3 regions of the Kurthia sp. FSL E2-0154 genome follow, and region 3 is predicted to be linked to each of the others. Evidence: riboswitches for the same ligand, from Rfam matches in the RefSeq annotation. Region 3 holds a riboswitch; each other region holds the start of a gene.

Region 1 (8,073 bases), 2.0 Mb from region 3:
AAATTTTCTTGAAGTTGAATAAGCGCGGCGCACCTGTTTATGCCATTTTAGCGAGTACATTCTTCTCGTATATTGCCGTAATTATGAATTATGTATCACCAGAAGCGGTCTTCATGTTCTTAGTCAATTCATGTTCAGCGATTACATTAATTATGTATTTCATCATTGCAGCTTCTCAGCTTGTTATGCGTCGTCGTGCGATTAAAGAGGGAACAGAACATGAACTCGTACTACGTATGTGGTTATTCCCGTATTTAACAATTGGCACGATGATTATGGTAGGAGGACTTGCAATTGCGATGTTCTTCATTCCAAGTATGCGCTCTCAAATTCTCTTTACAGCAGTCATTGTAGCGGCAGTCATGCTTATGTATTACTTTACACAACGTAAAAAAGCACCTGTTGACCTGTTACAACCAGAACCTGAAACACCGCTTGAATAATAAAAAGTCTGAATCCTTATTGATGATGGGATTCAGACTTTTTCTGTTTATAAAGTTGCGAGTCTTGTAACAGCTTCTTGTAATAGTTTTTCATCTTGAACGAGTGCGATACGTACATGGTTTCTGCCCGATGCACCGAAGATTGAACCGGGTACAAGTACAACGCCTGTTTGTTCAATAACGTGATAGACAAATTCTTTGTCATCCATCTGTTGTTGCGGATACTTCGCATAAACGAACATACCACCAGCTGATGGTGCGAGTTCCCAGCCGATTGCTTCAAGACCTTCTGATAGTACACGATGTCTTGTCGAAAAAATGGTACGCAATTCATCTGTAATTGATTCCGCATTGTCGAGTGCAACACATGCCGCATCTTGAATTGGACGGAATGTACCATAATCAAGGTGTGATTTGAGTTCGCCCAATGTTTCAATGATGGAAGCGTTTCCAACGATATACGCAATACGAGCGCCTGCAAGACTAAAGCTCTTAGAAAGTGAATTAATCTCGACACCCACTTCTTTTGCACCTAGTACTTCCAAAAAACTAAGCGGCTTTGTACCTTCAAAATAGAATTCTGAGTAGGCGGCATCGTGAATGACGATTAAGTTATGTTTTTTCGCAAAAGCAATCGCTTTTTCAAAGAATGCGACAGAAGGCATTGCTGGAACAGGATTCCCTGGGAGATTTAAGATGAGCATTTTCGCACGTGCACAAATATCTTCTGGAATGGCATCAAAATCAGGTAAAAACTGATGTTCAGCTGTTAATGGCATCGCATACGCTTCACATTTTGCGAGATGAATGCCTGCTGCATACGCTACATAGGCAGGGTCCGTTGTTAAGACGATATCTCCTGGATTACAAAATGCGAGCGGTAAATGCACAAGTCCTTCCTGAGAGCCCATCGTTTGAATGATCTCTGTTTGTGGATCTAATTCCACGCCACTACGACGTTGATAATAGTTGGCAACTGCTTCATGGAATCGCTCCGTTCCACCGAGCGTATAGCCATAACTATCAGCCTTTTCAGCTTGTTTTGCTAATTCTTCTCGCACAATTTGAGCAGGTGGTAAGTCAGGACTTCCCAAACTTAAATCAATAATTTTTGTGCCTGTTGCCGCTTTCTTTTTTGCAGCAGCTTTTAAACTACCGAAAATGGCTTTCGGAAATTGATTCATTAATGTTGAACGATGCATCGTCATCATGTTGTGTCACTCCTTTAATTCGCTTATTTCTTCTTTATTTTACCATATTGTATTTGGCTAAAAATACTATTTACGTTTTTTAACGAGAGATTTTATTGAATTATCAGAAATGTTTGCTATTAAAGGATAGTTCTGCTATGATAGTTAATAATTCAATATTGTCTTATCAAGAGAAGCCGAGGGAATGGCCCGATGACGCTTCAGCAACCTCTGTTTAAAACAGAAAGGTGCTAATTCCTACAGAAGCTCCATTATGCTTCTGATAGATAAGAGTCGGATACATATGTGTAGCCTCATTCTTATCAAAGAGTGAGGTTTTTTATATTTAAAGGGGGAGTTTGATCATGCCAATCAATATACCAAGTGGGCTACCAGCAACTGAAATTTTAAAAGAGGAAAAGATTTTCATTATGGACGAAGTGCGTTCGACAAGTCAGAATATTCGTCCGTTAAATATTTTAATTTTTAACTTAATGCCTGAAAAAGAAAAGACCGAGTTACAACTACTGCGTCTTTTAGGAAATACACCACTTCAAGTAAATGTTACGTTTTTAAATACGGCGACACATGAATCAAAAAATGTTAGTAAAAATCATTTAGAGTCATTTTATACGACGTTTGAACATGTAAAACACCGTAAATTTGACGGTATGATTATTACAGGAGCGCCAATTGAATTATTTGAATTCCATGAAGTTGATTTTTGGGATGAGATGGTCGAGATTATGGAATGGACGAAAACAAATGTCACGTCTGTTTTGAATATCTGTTGGGGCGCACAAGCGGCACTCTACTATCATTATGGTATTGGAAAATATACATTACCGTCAAAATGTTCGGGTGTGTTCGATCACATCGTGCATGATAGTACCGTTAAGTTAATTCGCGGATTTAATGATGTATATACAGCACCACATTCACGTAATACCTCTGTTTCAAGAGAGGCTATTTTAAACCATCCTGATTTAGAACTCGTGTCTGAATCAGACGAAGCAGGGGCATTTATTATCGTATCGCGTGATGAAAAACAAATTATGATTACAGGTCATTTAGAATATGATGCAGATACATTAAAGCAAGAATATGACCGTGATGTTGCAAAGGGCATCGAACCGCAAGTACCAAAACACTATTTCCCGAACGACGACCCAACGAAAAAACCGTTGAATCGTTGGCGTTCACACACGCATCTATTATTCTCCAATTGGTTGAATTACTATGTGTACCAAGAAACACCGTATGAATGGGAATAAACAGCAAACCATCTTTTTTCGTGTATATTCGAAAGAAGATGGTTTTATTATTGGACATGATATAATTCATAGTAGAGACGCTTTGATAAGAAATGAGGAAAGATAATGAAGAAAACAATTGGCATTTTAGCGCATGTAGATGCAGGGAAGACCACCTTTTCAGAGCAATTACTTTTTCATACGAAAAGTATTCGCACCATTGGGCGTGTCGATCATCAAAATGCACATTTAGATTTGCATGAGATTGAACAACAGCGTGGCATTACCGTTTTTGCGGAACAGGCCACTTTTACATATCGAGAAAATGATTATACGGTGATTGATACACCAGGACATGTCGACTTCGCGGCAGAGATGGAGCGTTCGATTATGGCACTGGATGGGGCAATTCTTCTATTAAATGGAACAGACGGTGTACAGGGACATACAGAAACAGTTTATCGTTTACTAAGAAAATATCGTATTCCTACACTGTTTTTCGTTAATAAAATGGATTTAATTAGTGCCAATGCAGCAACAGTGACAGAAGAAATTCAACAAGAATTAATGGAATATGCACTACCATTTCATGACTGGGCAACAGGAATAGAAGAATTTGCAGGACGAGATGAGCAATATTTAGAAGACTATTTAGAAGGAAGTTTATCCGAAAGCGAATGGCAAAAAAGGCTTTCGAAAGCTTTCATGGTACAAGAGTTTTCACCGATTTTATATGGCTCAGCATTAAAAGATGAAGGCATCGATTTTGCATTAGAAGTGCTAGATACATTGCTCCAGCCACAGCATAAATCGGGAGAGTTACAAGGAATGATTTATAAAATTCGTCATATTGAACAAAATCAACGTATGGCCTTTATAAAAATTCATCAAGGTTCGTTGAAAGTAAGAGACGATGTACGCTGTGGTGGGAATTGGTTTAAAGTCACACAAATTCGTAAATATCACGGTAAAAAATTTGAGGAATTACAACGAGCGGAAGCAGGTGATACGGTAGCGGTAATTGGTTTGAAAGAAGCAACAGTTGGTATGGGAGTAGGTGAATTTACGCCTTCTTATGAAATAGATTTGCGTCCAACCATGCGCACACAAATTGTTTATGAAGGCGCCTTACATCCGAAAGAGTTACTAGCATATTGTCGTCTGTTAGAAGCAGAAGATCCAGCACTTAGTGTGACGTGGCAAGAAGAAATACAGAAAATAACACTTCATATTATGGGGGAGATTCAATTAGAAGTGCTACAGCAAATTTTTGAAGAACGTTTTAGCGAGCAAATTGCATTTACAGAACCGACAATTATCTATAAAGAGACGATTCAACAGACGGTACGAGGATACGGCCATTTTGAACCGTTAAAACATTATGCAGAGGTGCATTTACAAATCGAACCAAATGAACGTGGAGCTGGAATTGAAGTAATGAGCAAGTGCCACCCGAATGATTTAGCAATCGGACTGCAAAATATGATTCAACAATCATTGATTGAAAAAAAACATCGTGGTATTTTAACAGGTTCTGAAATCACTGATTTACGTGTAACGATTTTAACAGGACGTTCGCATCCGAAGCATACAGAAGGTGGTGATTTTAGAGAAGCGACATTACGTGCCTTGCGTCAAGGATTAGAACAAGCTGAAAATCAATTACTTGAACCGTATTATTCATTTTCATTGAAGGTGCATCATGAACTATTTGGACGCATTGTCACAGATGTAACGAATCGTCATGCACAACTAGATGAACCACAATTTATGGGTGAACAGGTATATATGACAGGTCGTGCACCAGTTGCAACGATGCGTAACTATCCAATTCAGTTTGCTGCTTCAACGAATGGTCGAGGTAATCTGCAACTCCGTGTCGATGGCTATGATGTGTGTCATAATGTAGAAGAAGTGATAGATCAAATTACCTATCAAAAAGACGCTGACCCTGAGTACAGTTCAAATTCAGTATTTTGTGCAAAGGGAAAAGGCTATTCCGTTCATTGGACAGAAGCCAAAGAAGCGATGCACTGTCCAATTAATGACTAAAAGAAGAGTATATTTGGAAAATTAAGCTAAATTCCGAATATACTCTTTTCTTGTTGTTTAAGCTTAATCATGTATATTTTAAGAAATCACTAGATAAATGTTTTATATCTCAAAAAAATAAATTTTACCTTCAATCAAAATGCAGATGGAAAGCCGATTAAATATACAGTAAAAGAAGTTACAGAACTGAAAGATTATGAAGTATCCGTCGACGTAGAGAATAAAGGGAATATTGTCATCAACAATCTGTTATTGAACGTATTGAAATCCCCGCTCATATCAGTAATTTACAACAGATTATAGAGCGAGAAATTGTCCCAAAAGAAAGAATGCTTAAAATGTATAAAACAGAAACAGTAGAAGAAATAAAGACGATTGTTATAACCTATTCGACGAAAATAGATGCAATGAAAGATATTCTTTACTTTCCAAATGGACACGAATGAACAGAATCATATCACCTAGAACGTCGTGTAATTTACCATGTCTGTTTAGCAGAATTCAGTCGTTTAATTCAAATAGATGCGTGGATATCCATTTAACTATAAATAAAATGTAGAGAAATCTATGAATAAATGATTAAATTCGTATAAAAATCAAGTTGTTTTTTTAAAACATTCAGTAAGAAGAACTTCATTTTTATTATAAACAACTAAAAGGAATTTTCTTTATTTTCAAAAAGAAGTATGTGTATTTCAAAAAAAAGGTATAATGAAAAGAAGTATATGGAGGTGTTTTTTTGCGACAACAAAAAGCCATTTTCATTTCTTTTTTTCGTTCAGGTATACTAGGTTTTGGTGGAGGCCCTTCGGTTATACCTTTAATTGAAAGAGAAGTAGTGAAAAATTTTAAATTGATGGATTCAGATGAGTTTGCGAACACGTTAGCGATTGCGAATACGTTACCAGGTCCGATTGCAACAAAAATGGCAGGGTATGTCGGTTACCGTGTAGCAGGTATTACAGGCATGCTCAATGCACTTGTAGCAGCGGTTATACCGACTGTAGTAGCTGTTATTCTGTTATTAAGTAGTTTACAAAAGTTTCAAGAAGTACCATTTGTTCAAGGTATGACAAAAGGTGTTATACTTGTCGTATCTGCGATGATGTTTAGCTTGATGGTTGATTTTTTGAAAAAATCTTACTATAAGCTAGGAATTCTAACGGGTTTAGTTTTATTAGCGATTAGTATCATTTTAATGGTTATTCTCAATCTACATCCAGGGATTGTTATTGTATCATTCCTTGTATTAGCGTTTGTTCTTCCAGTTCGTAAGGGAGGCAAAAGTACATGATTTATTGGCAATTATTCGTTGTATTCCTCTATACGAATTTGATTGGTTATGGAGGAGGTCCTGCAACGATTCCATTAATGGAAGAAGAAGTGGTGCAGCAACATCATTGGATGACGACAGAGGAGTTTAGTAATACAGTTGGTCTGGCGAATGCTCTACCAGGACCGATTGCAACAAAGATGGCAGGGTACATTGGATATGAGCAGGCAGGTATTATTGGAGCCATTATTTGCCTTTTTGCAACAATTATGCCATCATTAATTTTAATGATAGCTCTTTTAGGGCTACTAAATAAATTTAAAAAGTCACAACGTGTACAGCGACTTTCCACATATGTCTTACCAGCAATCGCTATTTTGATGGGGCAACTCGCATATAGTTTCTTAAAAACATCGATGGATTCCTCGGGTATTTGGTTATCCATCATATTAGTCGCAATTTGTTATATTTTGATTGATATCGTAAAAATAAATGTTATTTTTTTAATCGTTTTGAGTCTTATATTAGGTGGTTTTTTCTTATAAAAGGAGGTATAAGACAGTGGATAAATTACGTAAGCATTCTTCACACTAAATTACATTTAGGAGGAGAATAAAATATGAAAGTAACTTTTTCAAAACAAAAACAATTTTCAAAAGAACAATTAGCAGCACTATATAACGATGTCGGTTGGTTTGCTTATACGCAAGATTTACCACAACTACAACAAGCCATTGAACAATCCCTTTATGTTGTAGGCGCTTATAAAGGGGAAGAATTGGTTGGTTTAGTTCGTGTTGTCGGTGATGGTTTAACAATCATCTATGTCCAAGATATTTTGGTAAAGGAAGCTGAACAAAATCAAGGAATTGCCTCGCACTTATTAGAGGATGTATTACACACATTTGCTTCTGTACGACAAAAAGTATTGTTAACGGAAGAAGCACCAGACGTTCGTCACTTCTATGAAAAGCACGGTTTTACATCTTGTGATCAAGGCGAAACAGTCGCTTTTGCAAAATTCACATAAACGAAAAAACACTTTGGAATCATTTCCAAGGTGTTTTTTTAGTTCAAATAGAAGGAATTCGATTATGAAACAGTGAAAAGGGAATAAGAAGAAAAAGTGTAAAGTAGGTGAAGAGATGGGAGATTTAAAAGCATTTATTTGGAAAGTGAAAAAATCGATTTATGCAGAGAATGCAGATCACTATGTACAAGGTGGATTACGCCATACAACATTCAAAGATGGTTTCTATCACTTTGAAAATCAAGAAATTGGCCATCGCTACTATTCTGGGCATGAGGTCATTTATAAAAAAGATGAACCTATTTGGACAATGGTTTATTCGGGTGGCATTTTAAATGATGATATAGGTGAGAAGCGACTATTATCTTTTTTATGCCGTGCCCTTGTAGAAGAGGAAAGGACCAATATATTACGTGGCCCGAGCTTCTATCAAGAGGAACATTTACTTTATTTGAATGAATTTTACGGTGGTATTGATCGATTTTCTGGACGTGAATATATCCGTTTTGGTACACATATTATTTATGAACTTCACTATAGCGGTGGTTTAATCGACTAAGTCAAGTAAACGCACATCAAGATGGTGCGTGACAGTCGCCATCTTTTGTAATGCAGCCGCATCTTCAATGATATAAGTACGACCTTGTTTCGATAACTTTTTCTGTTCAATGAAATGTGCAAAAACATGGAGTAAATGGCGATAAGAGACACCGAGATATTCACATACTTCGGTGTGCTTTTCTTTGTAAATACCTTCATGAGAAGAGATTAAAATAAATTCAGCAAGTCGATTTTCAAGTGGGAAGGAGAGTCCCTGTGCAAAGCGAGATGA
Region 2 (8,073 bases), 1.2 Mb from region 3:
TCATTTTTCTCAATTAATACATTTGTATTTGGATACGCATCAAATTTACTCCATTGTTGACTCCAGCCATTCGTTGTACGATCTGGTGTATCTAAATTAATCGCTTCTTTAATAGATGAAGCATTATCCTTAGCATTTTTAAATGATGAATTTTTTATCGTTACATTTTTAGAGGCATCCATTTCAATAAAGTGTGCATTGTACATATTTTTAAACTGAATACCCTCCACTGTTACATTCTGATTATGTCCCATAATAATGGCTATACCACGCTCATGATTTTTCATATCAAATGTAACATTCCCTTTTCCTATAAACTTAATATTTTTTTCACCTTTGTACTTATCATATACGCCTGTTGAGTGTGCTTTAGACGGGCGAATTAATTGAAAAATTGATGTAGATGGTTGAAATACATATGTCCCTGTCTTTGTTCCTTTTATGATTTTTACTCCGTCTTCAAATTGAAGCGTTACATTAGACGGTACATAAAGCGCATTAGAAATCGTGTATGTCCCTTTTTTAAAAATAAGCGTACCACCTTTTTTCTTTTCAAAGAGTTCTAAATAAGAGCGAATAAGATAATAATCTTTCGTATCTTTATTATATGTTGAATAACGAAGAATTATTGGGTCGAAAGGTTTTGAAGATGGTGAAATTGTGTAGGTATTTTTTTGCGCTGCTTGGACTGTAGTCATCGTATACTGATTTTCGTAAATTAAGCTCAAACCTACAATTATAAAGAATAATATTACAACTCGAATCACTTTATTTCTCATTTTTAAGCTCCTTAGATGTATATGGATACATTTTTTCTCACTTACACTATTTTACACTGTTAAAAATTGATGTAAACGATAAAAAAATGGCAGGAGTTTCATGTTTTTGCATGACTCCTACCATTTTACTTTATTATTTTAAAAGTTTTGCTTTTAATGCATCTGCTTTGTCTGTTGCTTCCCATGGAACATTTAAATCTGTACGTCCAAAATGTCCATAAGCTGCTGTTTGTTTATATATAGGACGGCGTAAATCAAGCATTTTAATAATACCTGCTGGACGTAAGTCAAATAATTCACGAACAGCTTCTACAAGTTCTGCTTCTGTTACTTTGCCTGTGCCGAATGTATCGATTGCGATTGATACAGGTTGTGCTACACCGATTGCGTATGCTAGCTGTACTTCTGCTTTATCTGCAAGACCAGCAGCTACGATATTTTTCGCTACATAGCGTGCTGCATAAGCACCTGAACGGTCAACTTTTGTAGCATCTTTACCAGAGAATGCACCACCACCATGACGTGCATAACCACCGTAAGTATCAACAATAATTTTACGACCTGTTAAACCTGCATCACCTTTTGGTCCACCAATTACAAAGCGACCTGTTGGATTAATAAAGTATTTTGTATCTACATCTAATAGTTCAGCCGGTACAACTTCCGCAATCACATGTTTACGAAGATCTTCATTGATTTGTTCTAATGTTACTTCCTCATCATGTTGTGTTGAGATAACGATTGTATCCACACGTACAGGGTGGTTATTTTCATCGTATTCTACCGTTACTTGTGTTTTACCATCTGGACGTAAATACTTTAATAATCCTGATTTACGAACTTCTGTTAAGCGACGTGATAATTTATGCGCTAGACTAATTGGTAGCGGCATTAGTTCAGGTGTTTCATTATTTGCATAACCGAACATTAAACCTTGGTCGCCAGCACCGATTGCTTCGATATCTTCATCTGTCATGCTTCCTTCACGTGCTTCTAAAGCTTGGTCTACACCTTGTGCGATATCAGGTGACTGTTCACCGATTGCCACAAGTACAGCTAGGTTTTCTGCATCAAAACCATATTTACCACGTGTATAACCGATTTCTTGAACTGTTTCACGAACAATTCCTTTAATATCTACATATGTAGATGTTGTAATTTCTCCTGCTACTAACACAAGTCCTGTTGTAACAGTTGTTTCACATGCCACACGAGCATTTGGATCTTTTGCGATGATTGCATCTAAAATCGCATCTGAAATTTGGTCACAAATTTTATCAGGGTGTCCTTCCGTAACACTTTCTGATGTAAATAATCGACGTTGAGCCATAATTGGTTTCCTCCTATACGAGATCGCCTCGAAAAAAGATACGGTACTCTTTATCCATGTGTGTTCCTTCTATATTATTGTAGAAAAAACTCCAAGCCAGCCTATGCTGCTTTTTACACGAGGATTTTTTTATAGAAAGTGCCAGTATATACGTAATAAAAAGATGGTTTTTTCCACCACCATATATTTTGAAATAAAAAAACCCTCTCACTCATACAGTATGAGAGAAAGGGGTTATTTCGTAAGCACCTTTCACTCTTATCGTTCAAGGAATGAATCCTTGCATTCAGATTAGCACCAGCGCATCTCGTGAAATGAAATGCAGGTTGCCGGGTTTCGTAGGGCCTGACCCTCCACCAGCTCGGGATAAGAGTATCCGTTCATAGCCTATGTTAGTAGAATTATACGTCGATGTCAACCTCAATTTGAATATGACTTAAATGTTATACCTATATAGAGCGTTTTAAATAAAGTATATATATAATTTGTCCTAAACATGGTAAAATGTTAAAAAAATAAAAAAACATATCATATTAGTATAGACTAATTCTTTTAATGTGTTATACTAATTCCATAAATGATGACTAACCACATTTGTGGGTACAATAAATACGAAAAAAGGATGGTATATACACATTATGAATTCAGTAGAAATGATGAATGAACTGAACACACTTCTATCAGGTAATAACATTAAAGAACAACTAACTGTTCCAGAACTAGTTGAAAAAGCAACATCTCGCGGTGAAGCGATTTTAACAGTTGATGGTGCATTACGTGCTAACACAGGTAAATACACAGGTCGTTCTCCTAAAGATAAGTTTATGGTTGAAGAAGCGTCTTCAAAAGATCATATTGATTGGGGTTCAGTAAACCGTCCAATCTCATCTGAAGTATTTGATGCCCTTTATACAAAAGTAATTAATTATCTTAAAGAAAAAGAAGAAGTGTTCGTATTCAAAGGTTTTGCTGGTGCTGACGCTGAAACACGTTTAGCAATCCGCGTTGTAAATGAATATGCTTGGCATAATCTGTTTGCACATAATCTATTCATTCGTCCAACAGAAGAAGAAGCTGCAAACCATATTGCTGATTTCACAATCGTATCAGCTCCAACATTCCATGCAGACCCAATTGTAGACGGTACAGAATCAGAAACATTTATTATGGTTTCACTTGAAAAGAAAATCATCTTAATCGGCGGTACAGAATATGCTGGAGAAATGAAAAAATCAATCTTTGGTATTATGAACTACTTATTACCACAACAAGGTATTTTATCAATGCATTGCTCAGCAAACGTTGGTGAAAAAGGTGATACAACTTTATTCTTCGGACTTTCTGGTACAGGTAAAACTACTTTATCTGCAGACGCAAATCGTAAATTAGTTGGTGACGATGAGCATGGTTGGTCAGATAATGGCGTGTTCAACATTGAAGGTGGTTGCTATGCAAAAACAATCAACCTTTCAGCTGAAAAAGAACCTGAAATTTATAACGCAATTCGTTTCGGTACAGTACTTGAAAACGTAGTAGTAGATGAAAAAACACGTATCCCAGATTATGATGATGAAACACCTACTCAAAATACACGTGCTGCTTATCCGATTACGAATATTGATAATATCGTATTACCATCTGTTGCAGGTCACCCAAATACAATCATCTTCTTAACTGCAGATGCATTTGGCGTATTACCTCCAATCTCTAAATTAACAAAAGAACAAGCAATGTATCACTTTATCTCTGGTTTCACTTCAAAAACACCTGGTACAGAACGTGGTGTTGTAGAACCAGAACCAGTATTCTCTACTTGCTTCGGTTCTCCATTCTTACCATTACCAGCAACAGTATATGCTGAAATGTTAGGTAAGAAAATTGATGAACATAATGTTAATGTATTCCTAGTAAACACTGGTTGGACTGGTGGTTCATTCGGTACAGGTACACGTATGAAACTTTCTTATACACGTGCGATGGTTAATGCTGCAATCGAAGGTAAATTAAATGATGTACCAACTGAAAAAGATGCATTCTTCGGTTTAGCAATTCCAACTTCAATTGAAGGCGTACCAACTGAATTATTAAATCCTCGTAATGCTTGGGCTGATAAAGATGCTTATGACATCAAAGCAACACAACTGGCTGGTATGTTCCACGAGAACTTCAAAAAATTCGGTAAAGTGGCCGAAGATATCGCAACAAAAGGCGCTCCTTTAGTTTAAGATTAGTTACACCCAAATATCATATGGTTTAAATAGAAAAGAGGCTCTTTCCCAAAGAGAGCCTCTTTTATTTTTGTTTAATTTAATGAAATTGTATGACCTAATTGATTTTCCCACTTTTGTTGTGTTTGTTCTAAAGCTTTTTTCATTCCTAGTTCATCGACTAGATCTCCCTTTATCACTTCTCGAATAGTATATTCAAAGGATGACTCTCCTTGCTCTTTCCATGATTGCTGTAAATTTTTGTGCATATGTGTTCCGGTATTTAATTGAAAAATAATTCCATTCAATCGTTTTAGATTATTTAATGAACCGATATATATGTCTCCAGTTTGCTTATTTGTAATCGTATAAATACCTGCTTCAATTTTTATTTCTTTATACTGCTCTTTTAATATTTTTCGTTGATCCATTCCATTCATCTCTTTTCTTATTTTTTCACCCAATAAGCACTACCATCATTTTCTCGGTCTACAAAACCATATTCAATTAAATAACGACGAATTGTTACATAATCCGGATCATATTTAGCAATCGCTGCATTTAATTCTTGCTCTGTATATCTTTTCGTTTGATCAAGCATCGATGTAATTGCGCGTAATACGATTACTTTTTGCTTCTGTTTTTTGGGGAAGCGCACTAATTGTCCCTCTAAACCATTCGGGAAAAGTTTTCTTAGTACTTCTTCTTCCTCCTCACGCGTTACATGATAGCGTTCATCTACCATTGTAGCTGTTGCATGGATTGGCACATATTCCACTGGATTCTCCTCCTGTTCTTTTAATAAAGTCATCATCGCTAAAAATGTTTTTGCTTGGCGCTCTTTTTCTCTCAATGCAAAACGATATTGGCGAATTGTAGAGGCACTACCAATCGCTAATTCTTGCTGAATTTGCTGATCTGTTTTACCTTCATAAAAAGCTTTCATTACATGGCTTTGTTGTTCTGTTAACCCCGTCATTTTTTTATTAAGCTGAATAAAATAATGAAAAGGTGATTGATGTTGCGTTTGAATATGAACTTCCATATATTTTTGTGCTTCTAATAAACGCTCATTGTGTGGGTAAATAATGCCCTTTTCAATAACATCACCACAAAAAATACATGTATAGCTTTGTTCATCTTCTATAAAACCTTTTACTAATTGTTCAACAGTCGCCTGCTCAAATATATCTTTCTCCATCATACACCTCCTATTTATATAAACAATATAACATTTTGTTTATAAATTTGTAAACTTAAATTTAAAACGTTTATTAAAAAAGGCTGTTTTCGCATAAATTGTTGCTTTCTTGGGTATAGGTATAAAGAGTAAGACATTATAGTTTTTAAGGAGGCATAGATTATGTGGCTAGATGTTTATGAGGATTTTAGTGAATTAAGTAAATCGGAACAGTTAGCACTATTTGAAGCAATGAAGCAAGATTTATTTCCAGAAGAACCGAATAAAATTGTTGAAATTCTTAAAAACATTCGTGAAGCACGATTTTCTTCGGGGTTAGGCTGTGTTCATTGCGGTAGTACAGATGTTAAACGGAATGGTAAATATCGCAGTCGCCAACGCTATCTATGCAAAGATTGTGGGAAGTCGTTTAATGATATGACGAATACACCCATTCTCAGGCTCGCGTTATCCTGAAAAATGGGTTAAATATATCGAACTTATGGTTGAAGGATATACGCTACCTAAAATTGCTGACAAACTTCAAATCCACATTTCTACCGCATTTTATTGGCGACATAAAATCTTATACGCATTGAGTAGTCTTGGTTTTAACCAATTACAAGGTATCGTTGAGAGTGACGAAACATTCTTTCGTGAATCCTTAAAAGGTCATCGTCAAATTAGCCATAGAAAACCTAAAAAGCGTGGAGAAAAAGATGAAAAAAGAGGGATTTCCAATCTTAAAATTGCTGTTGTAGTTGCACAAGACCGTATTGGAAATATAGTTGCTCGAAAAGCAGGCACAGGTCGTGTTAAGGCAGAGGAAATAGATATGGCAATAGGGGGATATATTGACGCTTCTGCTTTACTATGTACAGATACAGCAACTAACTATAAGAAGTTTGCAAAAATTAAAGGGTTACAACACGAAACGGTAAATGAGCGATTAAAACAACGAGTGAGAAAAGGGATTTTCCACATCCAGCACGTAAACAATTTTCATAATCGTTTAAAAGGTTGGATGGAACGCTTTAAGGGTGTAGGAACTCGTTATTTAGACAATTATCTTTATTGGTTCCGTTGGCTTGAAATAGGGAAACATTTAGCATTTGACAAGAGGATAGAACAAATGCTTATTTCAGCCTGTCAAAAATCTAATTATAAAACTGTTGAATTGCTTAAAAGTGCATAATAAAAGACCTCTAAAATCGAGGTCAAATTATTATTTTTGGTCTGATAATTCTTCTCCAACAAGTATTTTAAAGAGTTCTGCTGACGTATCCGTATCTAATTGAATATATTTACTTTCAGCGTCTATAACGAGTTCCACTTTATCTTTGCTCGGACTTATCCAAAGTTCATATGATACCGCTTTTTCTTCAGAGTTTTTAAATTGAAATATGAACCTGTAATCAGCAGGGTAAGCCATATTTACTTTTGCATTTTCCCAATCAATATCATTTAAAATACTTTTCACTTTTTTAACCTGTTCAGTACCCGTGATTTCTTTGAAGTCTTCATATTTATTTTCTTCACCAATTCGATTTTGAACTTTTATATATTGTTCTTCATTTTCTATTACGTTTGAACATCCTACTAAAAAGATTGATACTATCCCAAAAAGTGCAATAAAGTATTTTATTTTTTTCATAACACCTTCTCCTTTATATATTAGACGGTTAAAATTGGAAAAAATTTCATATTAATTATAGCATATTAAAAAAAACAACAAACTTTACGAAAACAGCCTAAAAAATTAATTAATCTTGTTCATCTTTTACAAACACGGCATTCGCATTTCCTTCTTGGAAAAGCTCAATGACTGGCTGTGCGTCTTCGATCGATATTTGATTAAAAATCACTTCTGTACCATAATCACGAATCTCTAATCTTTCAACACCTTCACAATCTGTAAAAGTCATCATAAACCATTTTAATTTTCGTCCATCATATGAATCATCTCGCAAAAATAAAAAATGTTCCTTTGTGAGTTCAATTGAATGAATATGCACAAGTCCTTCTTGTTGTGTATTCTCTGCTACTGCGTGTAGCTCATGAATTTGCTTAGTTTCTTCATTCCAACATTGTACTTGTACCTCTGCTAATTTCACTGCGTATCGATTCCATAATCGTTCCCAATACCAATAATTTTTTGAAAAAGGTGTATGACCATTTTGATTAATATCAATTTTCGCACGAAAATAACCCACTCATATTCACCCTTCCATCATTGTCTTTTCATCCACTGTAGTGCTTTTACAAGAACCTGATGGTTTAATTTACCCGGAAAGAAATGATTCAACTCAGGATAGTACCATGTCTCTATTCTTTTATGATGTTTTTTTAGCAACTTTTCTAACAGATGTGCATGTGTCACTCGAACATTCAAATCTTTTTCACCATGAATAACTAAGACTGGTGCATGAATATGTTCTAATTGTTTTAAAGCAGAGCGCTTATTATAAATATCAGGCACACGACTCGGTGTACCACCAATTACTCGTTTCATCATACGACGCATATCGACTCGTTCTTCATACGTTAATTCTAATGACGACACACCTCCCCATGTGA
Region 3 (8,073 bases):
TCTGATTTACTCAAACAATTACCTGAACAATTTTTCGCTAAACTCGCAAAACGTGTAGCCGAAAAAGTTGCAGAAGGTCACGATATTATTAATTTAGGTCAGGGAAATCCAGACCGCCCGACACCTCCTCATATCGTCAAGGCGATGCAAGAGGCAACAGCCGATGTCGCGAATCATAAATATTCACCGTTTCGTGGAATTGATGAATTAAAAGAGGCGATTGTGACATTTTATAAACGTGAATATGATGTAACACTCGATGCTGAAACAGAAGTCGCTGTGCTATTCGGTGCGAAAGCTGGTCTAGTAGAACTGCCGCTGACACTCTTAAATGCTGGCGATACCATGTTACTTCCTGACCCTGGCTATCCCGACTATTTATCAGGTGTCGCACTTAGTCATGTAAACTTTGAAACGATGCCACTTCTTGCTGAAAATCAGTTTTTACCTGATTACGCGGAAATTGCACCTGATATTTTAGAACGTGCAAAATTAATGTATTTGAATTACCCGAATAATCCTACAGGTGCTACAGCGACACCTGCATTTTTTGAAGAAACGGTACAGCTTGCAAAACAGCATGACTTCGTTGTTATGCATGACTTCGCTTATGGAGCACTTGGTTTTGATGGTGTAAAACCGCCTAGTTTTTTACAAACAGAGGGTGCAAAAGAGATCGGTGTTGAATTTTATACCTTATCGAAAACGTATAATATGGCAGGATGGCGTGTTGGCTTTGCTGTCGGCAATAATGAAGTGATTGCAGGACTTAATTTGCTACAAGATCACCTTTATTGCAGCATTTTCCCAGCGATTCAAGTTGCCGCAGCACATGCATTAACAGGTCCACAAGATTGTGTAGAAGAACAATTGGCTATATATGAAGCTCGTCGTGAAGCACTTATTCAAGCATGTTCAAAAGTTGGATGGTCTGTCACAGCACCTGCCGGTAGTTTTTTTGCTTGGTTAAAAGTGCCTGAAGGTTATACGAGTGAAGCTTTTGCAAATCTTCTTTTAGAACAAGCTTCTGTTGCAGTTGCAGCAGGTAACGGATTCGGTCTACATGGCGAGGGTTACGTTCGCGTTGGTTTACTCGTATCGCCTGAACGATTAGTTGAAGCTGTAGAACGTATTGCACATCTACCTGAAATTTCGACTGTTTTTCGCTCGAAAGTGCATTAATTTTGTTTTCTCAAGAAAATAATGTTTGACTTTACTGAAAATTATCTATAGATTGAATATATCAAATAGTTATATAAAAATATAAAATCTCTTATCAAGAGTAGCTGAGGGACTGGCCCTATGAAGCTCGGCAACCTTCCAATACATCGGTATTGTGAAAGGTGCTAATTCCAGCAAGATGACAAAATCTTGATAGATAAGAGAGGTAAAACCAACACTTTCACCTCTCTTTTTGTTAAGAGAGGTTTTTTTATATACTACATACAAAAAGGAGCGTTTTATTTATGAAAAAAGCAACAGGAATCGTATTATCACTTGTATTATCAGCATCAGTATTAGCAGCATGTGGGAAGAAAACAGAAGATAGCCAAGCAGCAGCCGAAGATAACAAATTAGTATTAGGCGTAACAGGCGGACCACACGAAGAAATCGCAAAAAAAGCAGCGGAAGTAGCGAAAAAAGATGGTTTAGATGTTGAGATTAAAGCATTCTCTGATTATGTATTACCGAATACTTCTCTTGTAGAAGGTGACTTGGATGCAAACAGTTTCCAAACACTAACTTTCTTAGCGAACTTCAATAAAGAGAAAAATGAAAACCTTGTATCAGTTGGTACAACGATTTTAACGCCAATGGGTCTATATTCGAAAAAAGTGAAGAAATTAGAAGATTTAAAAGCAGGTTCAACAATCGCAATTCCAAATGATGCAGCAAATGGTGATCGTGCCCTACAAGTACTAGCAAGCAAAAAAGTTATTTCTCTAAAAGATACTGGCGATAAATTGGCAACACCAAAAGATATTGCAGAAAACAAAAACAAATTTAAATTTGTAGAACTAGAAGCTTCACAATTACCACGTCAATTAGATGAAGTAGATGCAGCAATGATTAATACGAACTTCGTTTTAGAAGCAGGCATTGATCCAAAAACAGCGCTACTACGTGAAAATACAGATTCACCACATATCAACGCAATTGTTGTAGAAGAATCACATAAAAATGACGCAGATGTGAAAAAATTCGTTAAAGCTTATCACTCAGAGACAGTGAAAAAATTCATTGAAGATGAATTTGACGGTGCAGTAATCCCTGTATTCGATAAGTAAACGGTTAGATTGAAAAGGAGGAGTCATCTATGATTGAGCTGAAAAATATTGAGAAAAATTTCGTTTCAAATAAAAAAGTCGTAACTGCTGTAAGAGATGTCAATCTTACAGTACCTGCTGGAGAAATTCATGGTGTTATTGGCTATAGTGGTGCTGGTAAAAGTACATTAATTCGTTGTGTGAATCTACTTGAACAACCATCAAAAGGACAAGTTCTAATCGATGGGAAAGATTTAACGAAGTTATCGGCATCTGGTTTGCGTAAAGTACGCAGTAAAGTCGGTATGATTTTCCAACACTTTAACTTATTAAAAACAGTCACAGTGTATGAAAATATCGCGATTCCATTAAAGCTAGCGGGTGTACCGAAAAAAGAATTAGGTGCACGTGTACAAAAATACCTACAAATTGTTGGTTTAGAAGACCGCGCAACGAACTATCCTGCTCAACTTTCTGGCGGGCAGAAACAACGTGTCGCGATTGCACGCGCCCTATCACTTGAACCGACTATTTTATTAAGCGATGAAGCGACTTCAGCACTCGACCCAGAAACGACGGATTCAATTTTAGATTTACTCCTAAAAATCAATCGTGAGCTTGGCATTACAATTTTATTAATTACACATGAAATGAATGTTATTCAAAAAATTTGCGACCATGTCTATGTGATGGAGAACGGTTCAGTTGTGGAACAAGGCTCGACAATTGAATTGTTCACAAATCCACAACATGCGACAACACGTAAATTTTTAAATACGATTTCACAACGTCAATTAAGTGATTCACTTATTGATTCCCTTCATGTAACAGGTGATGTAACACGTCTTACATTCGTTGGTGCAAGCACAGGGCAACCTGCACTTGCTGAGATTAGTAAACGTTTTGCCGTCACACCAAACATTTTAGCTGCAAATATTATCGAACTTAAAAATGGCATTGTCGGTAACATTACAGTGCATTTAGAAGGCGATGATGCAGCACGAGAACAGGCGTTACAATACCTTGAGCAATCAGGAATTCAAGTGGAACAGTTAGGAGGTCTTGTCTATGCGTGAATTTATTGATCAATGGGGCGATATTTTATGGGAAGGCGCGATTCAAACCTTCCAAATGACAAGTATCTCACTCATTATTGCTATCTTAATTGGTATCCCACTCGGTGTAGCAGTTGTGTTAACGCGTCCTGGACAACTTCTGGCAAATCGTTTTTTCTATCAAGTTTTAAATATTATCATTAATATTGTACGTTCAATTCCATTTATCATTTTATTATTCTTCATCATTCCATTTACAAAATTCATTGTTGGTACAACGATTGGCGTAGAAGGAATTATCGTACCACTTGTTCTTTATACAGCTCCTTACATCGCACGTCTAATGGAAACAGCTTTATTAGAAGTGGATCATGGTGTCATTGAAGCTTATAAGGCTATGGGTATGAAACGTGGACAAATTATTTGGCACGTATTACTACGTGAAGCACGTCCATCGATTATTTTAGGTTTAACACTTGCGACAGTGAGCTTAATTGGCGCAACAGCTATGGCTGGCCTTGTTGGTGGCGGCGGTTTAGGCGACATCGCTTATCGCTATGGTTTCCAACAATATGAAACACCATTAATGTATGTTGTCGTTATCTTGTTAATCTTACTCGTTCAAGTATTACAAACTATCGGGAATAAATGGTCAGCTCATTTAAAAAGAGATTAGCGCTTCATTTTTACAAAGGGTTCAAAGTCGAAATCAATTGATTTCGGCTTTTTATATGGTTTGAGACGAAGATAGAAAGTGAGATTTGGGTCATTCGGGTGTCGATTTGGGTCATTCGCTGAAGGTGTTGGGTCACTCGCTGCTCGATTTGGGCCATTCAACCGTCCAAACAGGACATTCGAAGGCGAAAATGGATCACTCGCACAAAACACCTAAATTGCTCCCTCTCTGCACTTTCTTCAAGGCTTTTGAGTAATTCAAGAGGACTTCATTTGACTAGGTTTATGTGAATTCGAACATTCGAACGTCATTTTGGGTCATTCGCTGAAGGTGTTGGGTCACTCGCTGCTCGATTCAGGTCATTCACTACGCCAAACGGGACATTCGAGGACGAAAATGGGTCACTCACTACGCCAACCAGGACATTCGAGGGCGAAAATGGGTCACTCGCCAGCAAAAATGGGGCATTCATCCGTCCAAACAGGACATTCGAGGGTGAAAATGGGGCACTCGCCCACTCAAACAAAAAAGGCTTCGAAAAATCCGAAGCCTTCATGAATCAATTTATTATTTAATAATGCCTAGCTCTTTTCCTACTTTTTCGTAGATTGCGAGTGCATCATCTAACATTTCTTTAGTATGTGCGGCAGTTGGCATATTACGTACGCGACCTGTACCTTTAGGAACGGTTGGGAAGACGATTGATTTTGCATAGACGCCTTCTTCAATTAAGCGTTTTGAGAATTGTTGTGTTAATGTTTCATCCCCAATAATACATGGTGTAATTGGTGTTTCGGAATGACCGATGTTGAAGCCTAACTTTTGTAATCCTGCTTTTAAGTAGTCCCCGTTTTCCCATAGGCGATCATGTAATTCTGTTGAATCCATAATCATTTGTACTGCTTCCGTAATTGCTGCTACATCTGCTGGTGGTAGCGCTGTTGAGAATAGGAATGGACGTGAGCGCACTTTTAACCAGTCAATTACATTTTGTTTACCAGCTACATAACCACCGACAACACCGATTGCTTTTGATAATGTACCGATTTGGAAGTCGATTTCATTTTGAAGACCAAAATGTTTTACAGTTCCCTTTCCTTTACCTGTAACGCCAGAACCATGCGCATCATCTACATACGTAATTAAATCAAATTCTTTTGCGATTTCCACAATTTCAGGTAGCTTCGCAATATCACCATCCATTGAAAATACGCCGTCTGTAATAACCATAATTTTATTATATAAGCCTGATTCTTTTGCGGCTTTTGCTTTTTCACGTAAATCATTCATATCTGAATGGTTGTAAGCGATGATTTTTGCTTTCGATAAACGACAACCGTCGATAATTGATGCATGATTCAATTGGTCTGAAAGAATCGCATCATTTTTATCCATAACAGCTGAAATTGCCGCCATATTACAGTTAAAGCCAGATTGATATGAAATAGCAGCTTCCGTCCCTTTGAACTCAGCTAATTTCTCTTCTAACTTCACGTGCAAATCCAGTGTACCGTTAATTGTACGCACAGCCCCTGCGCCAACACCGTATTTGTCGATTGCTTTTTTGGCTACTTCTTTTAATGTATCGTTCGTTGCTAAACCTAAATAGTTATTTGATGATAAATTAATCAGTTGTTGTCCTCTGATTGTAATGATTGGACCATTTGGACCTTCTACTGAGTCGATTTCATTATATAAACCTTGTGTACGAAGTTGTTGTAAATTCTCATCTACAAATGCATTTAAAACTTTAGACAATTGAATCATCCCCTCTATTGATGTTACTGTCATTGTACCATAAGTCGTTTCATATTGTGCATTGGAAAAGAACGCAAACCGTTGATTTAAAAGCATTTAGAAGTATTCCAAACATACTGTACAACTCAAAAACACATTTGTTTGTATGCAATAAAAAAACAGAATGTGATTTACACATTCTGCTTCACTTCTTCTTCTACAACGACTACCACTTTTTCTTTTGTAAGATATTGATACAAGCGCTCTGTATATTTGAAAGAAATTTGAATAACAGGACCGAGTACAAATACCATGATGACTGTTCCAAGACCAATTGGACCGCCAATTAAATAACCTGTCACTGCCACTAAGAATTCCATCGCTGTTCTTGCGACAGTAATACTTAATTTCAGGCGTTCTACCGCAATGAGCATGAGGCTATCACGAGGACCAGCGCCTAAATTCGCAGTAATATAAATCGCATCTCCAATCCCTAAAATAATGACACCTGATACGAAACAGATCAGTTGACCAACTGCTGTATGTACATCTGGAATAATCGCATTGAAAAAGTCGATGAATAAGCCTGTTAATGCCATATTCATAATCGTACCAATCTTCGGTAACTCTTTTAATACGATTGCGCTTAGAATAATAATGAGTAAACCTAAAAGAATTGACCATGTGCCAATTGTTAAGCCGAGACTTTGATATAATCCGACATGTAAAACATCCCATGAACCGACACCATAACTCTGTCCTTTAATCGTTAGCGCGACACCACAAGCTAAAATCGCAAGTCCACCGATAAAAAACATCCAGCGTAATGTGTAATGATTTTTCATTATTGCCTCCGTCTATCAGCACAACGCAAAAAAGAACCCGTCTGTTCAGGTTCTTTTTTCCATATGCTTGAATTTAAAATGATTGCATATTTCCGAGTTCAGACAAAATTCATTGTAACAAACAATTTAAGTTATTAACAAGTGATTGTTCCAAACTTTGCTTGTACGACTTGTGCTAATAATTGTGGTTGAATGCAAATTTGCATACCGCGTTTTCCTGCACTTACGAAGATTTCCGATTGTACTGTTGCGGCTTCATCAATCACTGTTGGATATAGTTTTTTCATGCCGATCGGTGAACAACCACCACGAATATATCCTGTATGTGCTAGTAGTTCTTTGACAGGTAAAAGGTCGATTTTCTTCTCGCCTACGAATTTCGCTGCTGCCTTTAAATCAAGCTCTTCTGCCACAGGAATCACAAACACATAGAGCTGCTTTTTCGCTGTTGTCGCAACTAACGTTTTAAAGACTTTCTCAACAGGCTCGCCAATTTCTTGTGCTGCTGTAACACCATCTAAATGTTCTTCATGTACATCATACTCTTTTAATGTGTACGGAATTTTTTGTTGATCCAACAAACGAACTGCATTCGTCTTTTGAACTTTCTTCGCCATTTCGCCACTTCCTTATGCGGTACAATAAATCATCGGTTCCAATACTTTGAAGCCACCGCGTGCCATCGACATTTGGAACTGATACGTCGCAAGTGCTTTTTCGGTTAAACGCTCTTTCGTCATCTGTTTTGCATCTTTTAATTGAACAGGTAACGGTTTTGGTAATCCTGTTTCAGGAAGAAGGTGAACCGTAACATCATCTTGCAACATCATCTCTGTTGGTGATTGTGTCGTACCTTGATTTTCTTCTATTGTCGCACGTTGTTGAAGATGCTGTAAAGATTCCTGTAAATTCGAATGATCCTCTTTTTCCTTTTTACCTGTCAATAAATTCACCAACTCTTCCAAACTCGGGTTTGCCGTTGGTGTGAAATATTTAGCTTGTTTTTTATACGCATCATCTACATTTTTCAATGTCACTAATTTTTTGCGTGCTTCAAACTCTGTAAAACGATTATTTAATAAGGATGCTAATCTCATATTCCTTCCTCCTCTCCACATGATATTGTTATATTTAGTGTATCATGTATCCAATTCAGTCAAAACCAACTAAATACACATCTTAAAATTCGGATTTCGGCACTTCTTTGTGACTAAAAAACCTATCACATAAACGCTGAAATGACTAGAATAACTATTCAAAATACTACTTTTTTGACACACTTTCCCTCGAACTATTTACCCTTTATTTCGGTAAATATCTACCTATATTTAGAAAATAGCTCTTATAATCAGAATATTCATACGAAAGAATCAAAAGATGTAAAAGAGTATATTTCTTATAAAGGTCTTTCGATATGGGTGCTTTTCAAAAAAAGATGATGAAAGTAAGACAAAAAGAATAGACTAGAACAAAATCACACTTGTTCTAGTCTA

What was found. A riboswitch is a leader RNA that binds a small molecule or an ion and turns the genes downstream of it on or off. The one in region 3 is predicted to bind S-adenosylmethionine.
Region 1: linked by a shared signal. The riboswitch ahead of metA (homoserine O-acetyltransferase MetA) and the one ahead of MHB75_RS14410 (MetQ/NlpA family ABC transporter substrate-binding protein) in region 3 are both predicted to bind S-adenosylmethionine.
Region 2: linked by a shared signal. The riboswitch ahead of metK (methionine adenosyltransferase) and the one ahead of MHB75_RS14410 (MetQ/NlpA family ABC transporter substrate-binding protein) in region 3 are both predicted to bind S-adenosylmethionine.

What each region holds. Positions count from the first base shown of each region.
Region 1 is NZ_JBBOPO010000001.1:893,905-901,977, forward strand. It holds gene MHB75_RS04260 (amino acid permease) at 1-443, shown strand, start outside; gene MHB75_RS04265 (aminotransferase class I/II-fold pyridoxal phosphate-dependent enzyme) at 491-1,651, opposite strand; SAM riboswitch class I at 1,815-1,927, shown strand; gene metA (homoserine O-acetyltransferase MetA) at 1,999-2,907, shown strand; gene MHB75_RS04275 (translation factor GTPase family protein) at 3,013-4,938, shown strand; gene MHB75_RS04280 (chromate transporter) at 5,678-6,232, shown strand; gene MHB75_RS04285 (chromate transporter) at 6,229-6,756, shown strand; gene MHB75_RS04290 (GNAT family N-acetyltransferase) at 6,831-7,241, shown strand; gene MHB75_RS04295 (DUF5680 domain-containing protein) at 7,357-7,800, shown strand; gene yeiL (transcriptional regulator YeiL) at 7,789-8,073, opposite strand, start outside.
Region 2 is NZ_JBBOPO010000001.1:1,700,276-1,708,348, forward strand. It holds gene MHB75_RS08305 (right-handed parallel beta-helix repeat-containing protein) at 1-779, opposite strand, end outside; gene metK (methionine adenosyltransferase) at 913-2,109, opposite strand; SAM riboswitch class I at 2,365-2,482, opposite strand; gene pckA (phosphoenolpyruvate carboxykinase (ATP)) at 2,748-4,334, shown strand; gene MHB75_RS08320 (GIY-YIG nuclease family protein) at 4,412-4,747, opposite strand; gene MHB75_RS08325 (DUF2087 domain-containing protein) at 4,765-5,520, opposite strand; partial or broken gene MHB75_RS08330 (IS1595 family transposase) at 5,680-6,691, shown strand; gene MHB75_RS08335 (hypothetical protein) at 6,722-7,150, opposite strand; gene MHB75_RS08340 (hypothetical protein) at 7,260-7,709, opposite strand; gene MHB75_RS08345 (alpha/beta hydrolase family protein) at 7,727-8,073, opposite strand, start outside.
Region 3 is NZ_JBBOPO010000001.1:2,875,615-2,883,687, reverse strand. It holds gene MHB75_RS14415 (pyridoxal phosphate-dependent aminotransferase) at 1-1,182, shown strand, start outside; SAM riboswitch class I at 1,271-1,385, shown strand; gene MHB75_RS14410 (MetQ/NlpA family ABC transporter substrate-binding protein) at 1,467-2,288, shown strand; gene MHB75_RS14405 (methionine ABC transporter ATP-binding protein) at 2,318-3,343, shown strand; gene MHB75_RS14400 (methionine ABC transporter permease) at 3,330-3,998, shown strand; gene MHB75_RS14395 (hypothetical protein) at 3,995-4,210, opposite strand; gene MHB75_RS14390 (glycine C-acetyltransferase) at 4,566-5,765, opposite strand; gene MHB75_RS14385 (YczE/YyaS/YitT family protein) at 5,927-6,580, opposite strand; gene ybaK (Cys-tRNA(Pro) deacylase) at 6,715-7,197, opposite strand; gene MHB75_RS14375 (hypothetical protein) at 7,210-7,677, opposite strand.